Regions from separate parts of the Fusobacterium ulcerans genome, predicted to be linked through region 1. Evidence: riboswitches for the same ligand, from Rfam matches in the RefSeq annotation. Region 1 holds a riboswitch; each other region holds the start of a gene.

The links. A riboswitch is a leader RNA that binds a small molecule or an ion and turns the genes downstream of it on or off. The one in region 1 is predicted to bind cobalamin.
Region 2: another riboswitch for cobalamin. It lies ahead of C4N20_RS00510 (TIM barrel protein); the one in region 1 lies ahead of C4N20_RS15925 (TonB-dependent receptor).
Region 3: another riboswitch for cobalamin. It lies ahead of C4N20_RS15120 (cobyric acid synthase); the one in region 1 lies ahead of C4N20_RS15925 (TonB-dependent receptor).

Annotation. Positions count from the first base shown of each region.
Region 1 is NZ_CP028105.1:3,426,049-3,429,342, forward strand. Features, by position in the region: gene C4N20_RS15920 (ABC transporter substrate-binding protein) at 1-385, opposite strand, end outside; cobalamin riboswitch at 465-635, opposite strand; cobalamin riboswitch at 878-1,055, shown strand; gene C4N20_RS15925 (TonB-dependent receptor) at 1,219-3,198, shown strand.
Region 2 is NZ_CP028105.1:89,150-92,443, forward strand. Features, by position in the region: gene C4N20_RS00505 (TonB-dependent receptor family protein) at 1-212, opposite strand, end outside; gene C4N20_RS00510 (TIM barrel protein) at 228-1,196, opposite strand; cobalamin riboswitch at 1,262-1,437, opposite strand; gene C4N20_RS00515 (cobyric acid synthase) at 1,607-3,100, shown strand.
Region 3 is NZ_CP028105.1:3,268,774-3,272,067, reverse strand. Features, by position in the region: gene C4N20_RS15125 (ATP-dependent helicase) at 1-1,235, shown strand, start outside; cobalamin riboswitch at 1,356-1,533, shown strand; gene C4N20_RS15120 (cobyric acid synthase) at 1,935-3,294, shown strand, end outside.

The DNA of each region.
Region 1 (3,294 bases):
TATCATCAAATACATCATCTATATTATTACTTTCCAATGATTTCATGAAAAATACTTCTACTCCATTTCCATTTAACTCCTCTACACTTCCTAGATTATTGGGCATACTAAGAGATTTCCACCCTGTTACAAAATCTGGATTTACTGAATAAAAAACTTCCTTGCTCGGATATTTAGAAGATAGAACAGGTATCTTTTCATATTTTTCTTTCAGTTCAGGAAGTATTTCATTATCCATAAATGCCGTTCCTGCCACTTGTTCCTCTGCTCCAATAGCAAGAAGTATCTCTGTAGTAAATTGTGAAGCTGATACAGCTCTTTGAGGTGCTTTTCCAAAACTGATATTGCTCAGAATAACCAAAAATAGAAGTAATCTTTTAAACATATTTTCCTCCAAAAAATAAAAAAACCGTTCTTAAAATAAGAAGACGGCATAAAAATACCTTATCCGTCCTCGCAGATATAGAATAAATCAATCTTTGGCAGGTCTCCTGACTTGACTTCATTTTACTTGCAAACCTTCCCAGCCGTGAGCCAGTGGTGCTTTGCTTTCATCCATCTTACAGTGGCGGGACCGTGCAGGATTTCAACCTGCTTCCCTTTTAATCAAATGAACCATAGATTTCTATTATATTTATATTTTTGATTAATTATACAATACTTAAATTTTTTAGTCAAATGAATAGTGAAATATCTTCCATTATTTATATTTTAATCTTTTAGTTTCATAGAATATAGATGCTTTTCAGCTTAAAATTCAGTACTTTCTTTTTCTTGTTCTTCCAATTTTACACTTTCATTGTAAATTAAAATTTCTTTTTTTCATATCACATGTTATTTTAGTTGACATTATATTATTAATTTAGTATAATCTGTGCGTAATAAAATATATTTAGGTGCTTTTATAAAGCTTAATAGAGGAAGCAGGGTGAAAATCCCTCACAGCGAGAGCTGCTGTATAGTGGACGAAATCACATTATGTCACTGGGAAACTGGGAAGGCGTGAGAGTAGGATGAAACTGAGTCAGAAGACTTACCAAATAGTCATATATTTTGTTTAAAAAGCTTTTTTGCTTATTAAACATATTTTTAAATTGACTCTCTAGTAAGGTAGGATCTCTATTTTATTAGAGTTTTTTTATTTCTAATAAATAGTTCCCTTCCTACCAAAACACAGGAATTTTTTACAACTGAATCTTAAAAATATGGAGGAAAGAAATGTACAAAAAAATTGGAATTTTAGCTTTGATTCTAAGCTCTACTATTTATGCTGAAGAAGTTCAAAGTACAAAGCTTAATGAAAGTGTTATCTCGACTGAAAACTTTGAAACAAGTGTAAGAGATACAGCAGCAAATATCTCTATTGTCACAGCAAAAGAGATTGAAAAAACTGGTGCAAAAAATCTTGTTGATGCTCTTAAAAATGTTCCTGGTATCTTTGTTAAACATTATGCTGGGGGAATAAAATTTGACATAAGAGGACTGAATTCAATGTACAGTGACAGAAATGCCCTGATTACACTTGATGGAGTTCCTGTGACATCTGCACAAGTATCAAATATTCCAATAGAAACTATTGAAAGAATTGAGGTAATCCCAGGTGGAGGAGGTATTCTCTATGGAGATAAAGCTATTGGAGGTATAGTTAATATTATCAGTAAATCAGCTCTTGATAAAAAAAATTATGGAACTGTCTACTCTCAATTTGGAAGCAACAGTGAACATAAAGTAGGATTCAATTATGGAACTAAACTTACAGACAGACTTATTACAGAAGTAGGATATACAGACTATGATTCTGATGGTTGGAGAAGAGGAGAGAAGTTTGATAAAAAAGAGGGGCGTTTTAAAGCTAAATACCTATTAGATGATGGAGAAATAGAATTTAAATACAATCACTCAGATAACAAAACATATAAAGGAATAGCTGTTCCAAGCTATATTCTTGATGATGACAGAAGAAATCCCGGAAGTCTTTCTAAGGGTAAAAATAAAAGTAATGATTACTATTTAAAATGGAAGCAAAACCTTTCAGAAGATACAGAGTTTTTGATATATGGAAACTATTATGAGAATAAAAAATGGCTTTTTAACAAAAGTAAAAACTCTTTCTACAGAGATGGGGATGAAGTAAGAAAATATGTGAAAGCTCAAATTAAACATACATATCTTCCAGAAAGCTATTTTATAGCTGGTATAGATATACTGCAAGATGAAGTGAAACCTTATGATACTTCAGCTAAATGGAATGGATCTCTTGGAAGGTATGTAAAAAGTGGCGACTCAACTAAAGATGGTTTTGGTATCTTTGCTTTGAATAAATATTCTACTGGCAAATTCCAATTTACTCAAGGAATAAGATATGATTATGCAGATTATGACTTCTATTGGAGAAATGCCTCTCTTAATGCTTCTGACAAGAGAGGAACTAGAGACAACGCAAAATATAATGACTATTCTTTTGAGCTAAGTGCAAATTATCTATACTCTGAAACTGGTTCTACATACCTTACATACACAAGATCTTTCAGAACTCCTACTGCTGGAGAAATTTATTATACTCGTAATTCAGAAAGACTTGATCCTCAGCTTCAGGATACTATCGAGCTTGGTATAAAAGATTTCTTTGCTAATACTTATGTATCTGCTTCTACATTCTATAAAATGACCCATGATGAAATATATTCAACTATTCCTCCTGAATTTACTGGAATGGTAAACTACAATATAGGGAACAGTGAAAGAATAGGAGCTGAAGTTTATGCTGAACACTATATAGGTGATCTGACTTTGAAATCTTCAGTGACATATCTGCATCATAAAGTTATAAGTGGAAAATACAGTGGAAGCAAAATACCGAGCGTTCCCAACTGGAAGCTGACTTTTGGAGCTGGATATGACTTCAACAGCAATTTCTCTGTAGGAGCTGATGCTATCTATGCTGGAAACACATATGATCTAGATGATATAGCTAATGACAGAAAAGAGGATACTGGAGAATATTTTACAGTGGATATATTCTCACAATATAAATTTGATAATGGAATATCTCTTACATTTAGAATCAACAATGTATTTGATGAAAAATATAATGAATATGCCGGATTCTGGGATGACAGTAAATACGGTATAGATCAAAGACATTATTACCCTGCTATTGGGAGAACATATACTGCTGGCATAAGCTACTCGTTTTAATTAAAAACAACATATCCCCTTAAGAAAAAAAGCATCACATAAATACTAAATTATCTTAAGGGGATTTTATTTTTTTAAAATTCAATATTAAAAATC
Region 2 (3,294 bases), 200 kb from region 1:
CCTCTAAGAGCTTCTTCCACTGTGCTGGCTCCCTTATTTTGAATATCCTCCTGAGTTACAATAGTTACATTTTTAGCAGTATCCAACACACTTGTTTCAAAATTCTCTGTAGAAATAACTGATTCAGTTAATCTTCGACTGGCGATATTTTCCTCTGCCATTATTGTTGTGCTCACTGTTAGTATTGCTGCTACCATTAAAGCTTTTTTCATTTCTCCTCCCAAAGTTTATTTAAAATTTAATTTCTTTAATATCCTATCCTGACGTTTTACCTTTTTTTCCAAATCATCAGTGCCATAATATATAAATTCATATACCACCCAATCCAATGGTAAGCTTTCTAATATTCCTATTATTCTTTCATCTTCAAAAGGAAGATGTTGATCTATCTGGCTTACATGACTGTATATATTTTTCAAAGTTTTCTCTCTCTCAGCTTCTGAATTTTTATGCTTTTCTACTGCTTCTGTAAGATATTTTCCTGAAAGAGAAAAGTTCAGATGAACTCCCTTTATATACTTTTTCAATTCTCCCATTTCAGCAATATTTTTCTCAATATACTCTATTCCTTCATCAACTGTTCTAAGCTTAGGTTCATTATTCAGCATATGCCCTGTATCAAGCATGAAGCCAATATTTTTATAGTTTATATTTTCAACCAGAAATTCTATCTCTTCTTTTGAAGTCAATCTAAGTCCTGGCCACCATAAATTTTCTAATAGAAGTTTAAACTTATATTTTTTCTCTCCAAAAACTTCATTCACTAACTCAACAACATTTTGAAGAACCTCTTTATCTGAATATTGAAATTCATATATTAAACTTCCTTCATCATCTACATAGCAAGCATGAAATACAACATATTCTGCTTCAAGTTTTTCTGCTGTTTCTAGTTCTTTTTTATAGTATTCAATTAATTCCTCTCTGGTAGTTCCACCACACCAGTAAAATATTTCCTGATTCTCTTTAAATTTTTCTTTGAGCATCTCATATTTTCCCTGATATAGATCCAGCCACATTGGAAAAAATCTCATATGATAACCTCTTATCAATTTTTTCAATGGAGCATTGTCCTTTTCTAGGTCGAATTTTATAAGCTCAAAGCCATTAAAATTATACTTATCACAATAATATTTCATCATTTTTTCATTTTCTTCATTAGTATAAAAATCTGTTATATTAAGAATTTTCCTCATCAAAAACCTCCAAATAAAAAATCCAATAAAATAGTCTGCCTACCTTACTGGATAAATATATTAAAATATACTTTTATCTATTGGTAAGTCTCCTGACTCAGAATCTTTCTACTTTCACACCTTCCCAGTTTCCCAGTGGCATACATGATTTCGTCCTCTATACAGTAGCTTTCGCTGTGTGGGGTTCGCACCCATCTTCCTCTATTAAGCTTAAACAAGCACCTTACTTTCACTTTTCTGTTTGTTTATCAACTTTATGATATAATTTTTAGACATTTTTGTCAATAATTTTAGATATACATTCAAATAATAAAAGTTTTATTTCGAATCTATATATTTTTTAGCTGTTGAAATTATACACAAAACTATGATACCATCTAATTGAAAGAAAATAATAATAGAGGTGTATTATGCATAAAAAAATTATGATACAAGGAACTGGTTCTTCTGTTGGAAAGAGCATTATAACTGCTGGATTATGCAGAATATTTGCCCAAGACGGATACAGAGTTTCTCCTTTTAAATCTCAAAATATGGCTCTCAACTCATTTGTAGATATAGACGGATTAGAAATGGGAAGAGCTCAGGTAGTACAAGCTGAAGCTGCTATGGAACTTCCTAGAGTTTTTATGAATCCAATACTCTTAAAACCAAACTCAGATAATAATTCTCAAATTATTATTGAAGGAATCCCAAATACAAATATGAATGCTATAGACTATTTTTCAAATTCTAAAGAATTGAAAGTTATAGCAAAAAGAAATTATGACATAATAGAAAATAATTTTGATATTGGAGTGTTAGAAGGAGGAGGAAGTCCTGCTGAAATCAATCTTAGAGAATGGGATCTGGTAAATATGGGAATGGCTGAACTTGTAGATGCTCCTGTTGTTCTAGTAGGAAATATTGAGACTGGAGGAGTTTTTGCTTCTCTTTATGGAAACATAGCTCTTCTTGATGAAAATGACAGAAAGAGAATAAAAGGGGTTATAATAAATAAATTTAGAGGTGATCTGGAACTTTTAAAACCTGGTATAGAGATGTTTGAGAAGAAATTAAAAGATGAAGGGTTAGATATAAAAGTATTAGGTGTAGTTCCATATGAAAAGCTGGATATTGAAGAAGAGGATGTTCTGGCTAAAAAATTAACTACTAACACAAATGAAAAAAGAGATATAAACATCAGTGTAATAAGAACTAATAAAATGTCTAACTACACTGACTTTGATGCTTTAAGTCAATATCCTGATGTAGCTCTGAATTATGTATATAGTCCTGAACAGCTGGGAGACGAGGATATAATTATTCTTCCAGGAAGTAAAAATACTCTTTCTGATCTTGAACTGCTGAAAGCTAATGGTATTTTTGATAAAATAAAAAAACTATATTCTGCTGGAACTACTGTAATAGGTATATGCGGTGGATTTCAAATGATGGGAAAAGAGATATTTGATCCTCACCATATTGAAAGCGACATCGAGAAAACTGAAGGTTTTGGAATAATGGATACTGTTACTACAATGGAAAAAATGAAATATACAAAACAGGTAGAAAAAACTCTTTCTGATTCTAAGTGTGACCTACTAGCTGATTGTGAAGGGCTTCATATAAAAGGTTATGAAATTCATCAGGGAATTACACATGGAAGTGAAAAAAATCTTACTTTGGAAAACGACTACACTGTCCTTGCAAAAGATAATGCCTTTGGAACATACATCCATGGAATCTTTGACAACAGCAAATTCACCAGAATATTTTTAAATAACATCAGAAAGAAAAAAGGGTTGAAACCAGTTGAAGAACTTTTTAATTTTTCTGAATTCAAAGAAAATGAATATAATAAATTAGCTGATTTACTTAGAAATAATTTAGATATAGATGCAATATACAACATTCTAAAATAAATTTTTTATTGACATATGAGTTTTTTTTTAGTAGTATAACTTAGATAAAAAATAAAACTGGGGGAAATAAAATGTTATTGAGGCGTGAAAGGCAAGGTATATCTAAATTATAAAACTAATATTCCACTTTCAATGGCTGATTGATTATATTTCTTTTGGAAAAGATTAAAGATGGCATTTATATCTTTATAAGC
Region 3 (3,294 bases), 160 kb from region 1:
AAAAAGAGTTTCAAATGTATGACTTTGAAGATTTAATAGAAAAAGTATTGAGAAAATTAAAAACAGATAAAGTTTTTCTTGAGTTATTAAGAGAAAAATATAAATATATCATAGTAGATGAGTATCAGGATACTAATTCTGTTCAAAGGGAATTTTTAAAAATGCTGGCTGGAACAAATGGAAATATAATGGCAGTGGGAGATGACTACCAAAGTATATATGGATTCAGAGGTGCAGACTTTGAAAATATACTTAGATTTGGAAAGGATTTTCCTAATAGTCAGATGATAAAATTGGAAAAAAACTATAGAAGCAGTGATGAAATAATAGAGTATACAAATAAAATATCTAAAAAGTTCCTTTTGAAATACAATAAAAATGTAAAAGGAACTATGAAGAAGGGAGAAAAACCTCATGTTATCGGCTTTCTAAATGAAGAAAAGCAAGGGGAATATATTTGCAGAAAGATAGAAGAGCTAAAAGAAAAAGGAATCCCTTATGAAGAAATGGCAATTCTCTATCGCAATAAATATATAATCAATAAGTTGGAAAAAATAATGAAGGAGAAAAATATACCTTTTAATTTACAGAAGAACAGTGAGATTTCTTTTGGAAGTCCTGTAGATATTTACTTAAAAATATTGGAAGTATGGAATGATAAGGAAGACATTTTAAAACTGGAGGAATTGGTAAAGGTACTGCCAAGGAATTATTCCTATTCTGTATTAAATATAATGAAAAGAAAGAATATAGACAATAAAGTTTTAAATCGAATAATAAGGATAAGTGATAAAATATCAGATTACCCTTTAAGTGAAATATTAAATAAATGTGAAAAACTAATGTTTGAAATAATTAAGGAAAAAACCATTTTTACTAATGAAGAGGTAGAGAAATTAAAAACAATAAAGAGTAGTGTAAAAGAAAAGAAAAGCTTAGAAATATATATTAGAGAGCTAAGAGGTATTTTAGCTGTTGAAGGAAAAATAACTAAAAATAAAGTCTCTGTTCTATCTGTTCATGCCTCTAAGGGATTGGAATGGGAAGCGGTATTTATACCAACACTTTTGGAAGGCGTTTTTCCCAGCAATATTGAAGAAAAAAATCTGGAAGAGGAGAAGAGATTATTTTATGTAGCTTGCAGCAGAGGTAAGAGTTATCTCTATCTTTTGCACCCAGAATATTTTTATGAGAAAGTTGGATATTTTGATAAAAAATCTTCTTTTTTAAAGTAACCTCTTTATAAATAAAATAGATTAATATCTTTCGATACAGTTATTTTCTGCATAGTTCCTGCTGATTTAGCCATTTAAAAAGCTTGACTAAAGTATTAATAATTTGTATAATTGGTGTGTGAAAAATAAATTTTTTAGGGTTTGCATATGTGCAATTAAAAGGGAAGCTAAGTGAAAAACTTACACGGTCCCGCCACTGTGAAGATGACGAAAGCAGATTAACCACTGAAATATTTCGGGAAGGGCTGTTAGTAGAATGAGTCTGAGTCAGGAGACCTGCCTTAAAAACTTTTAACTATCCTGCGGGGACGGGAAGTGTATATTTACTATACTTCTCTCCAGTATTAAATTTGGAGGAGAAAAAAGTGCTTGAAAATAATATATTAAAAATGATAAAGGTGACCAAGAAGCTAGATTAAGTTTTAGAGATTTGGAAATTAGAAAGATTTGTGTAATTAATGAAGTGAATAAAATGTAGAAAACAGTATGTTTGAGAGAAATGAGTTTCCAGTAATTAAGCAGTTAATTTTAACTGCCATAATTACTGAGATGCAACAGTGGAACTGTTGTAATCCTTATCTTCTTTACGTTTTATGAACAAAATTAATAATAAATATTTCTACTGGAAAAACTCTAAAATTATATTTCTGTATTTATGGCACCTTTTTTTAGTATAAAAATATTCATGAGGGAGTAGGTATGAAGCATAGAAATCTAATGGTAGTTGGAACATCATCAGGAGCTGGAAAAAGTATAACTGTAACAGGATTATGCAGAATTTTCTATAATGATGGATATAGTGTAGCTCCTTTCAAATCACAGAATATGGCATTAAATTCATTTATAACAAAAGATGGAGATGAAATGGGAAGAGCTCAGGTAGTTCAGGCTATGGCTGGAAAAATAGAACCAAGAGCCTACATGAATCCAATTTTATTAAAGCCTACAACTGCAAGAAAAATACAAGTTATAGTAAATGGAAAATCTATTGGAAATATGAGCGGAATGGAGTATGGAAAGTTCAAACTTACTTTGAAGCCAGAAATAATGAACTCATATAATAAAATCAGAGAAAACTTTGATATATGTGTAATAGAAGGGGCAGGAAGTCCAGTAGAAATCAATATCAAAGAGGAAGATATAGCTAATATGGGAATGGCTGCCATGGCAGATGCACCAGTAATTTTAGTTGCAGATATAGACAGAGGAGGAGTATTTGCTTCTGTATATGGAACTATAATGCTTATGGCACCAGAAGAGAGAGCCAGAGTAAAAGGTGTAATAATAAATAAGTTCAGGGGAGATGTAGAGATACTTAAACCGGGACTGAAAAAACTGGAGGAACTTACAGGAGTCCCAATAGTAGGAGTACTTCCATATAGTGATGTAGATATAGAAGATGAAGACAGCTTAACAGATAAATTTAAAAAATCAAAAGACACTAAGGGAATAAAAGTTTCAGTTATAAAACTAAAACATATTTCTAACTTTACAGATATAGATGCTCTAAGCATACAGGAAGATGTAAGCATAAATTATGTGACTTCAGCAGATGAATTGGGAGATGAGGATATGATCGTCATACCTGGTTCTAAAAATACAATAGATGATTTGAAAGATTTGAAAGACAGAGGAATAGCTGTTGAAATCATAAAAGCTTCAAGAAAAGGAACAGCAGTAATAGGAATCTGTGGTGGATTCCAAATGCTTGGAGAGAAAGTAAAAGATCCATATGGAATCGAAAGTGACATTAAAGAGATACCGGGACTTGGTATATTGGATATGGAAACTATAATGGAAAAAGAAAAAAATACTACTCAGTATTCTGGAGAGCTTAAAAATACCGCTGGAATCATTTCAGGACTGGATGGAGTAAAAATAAAAGGATATGAGATACATCAGGGAGTTACTGCTGGAAATGAAAAATCAGTGACTGATGATGACCATACAGTTGCAGTGGTAAAAGATAATGTATTTGGAACATATCTTCATGGAATATTTGATAATGAAGAGGTAACAAGAAATATACTAAATAAGATAAGAGAGAAAAAAGGCTTGG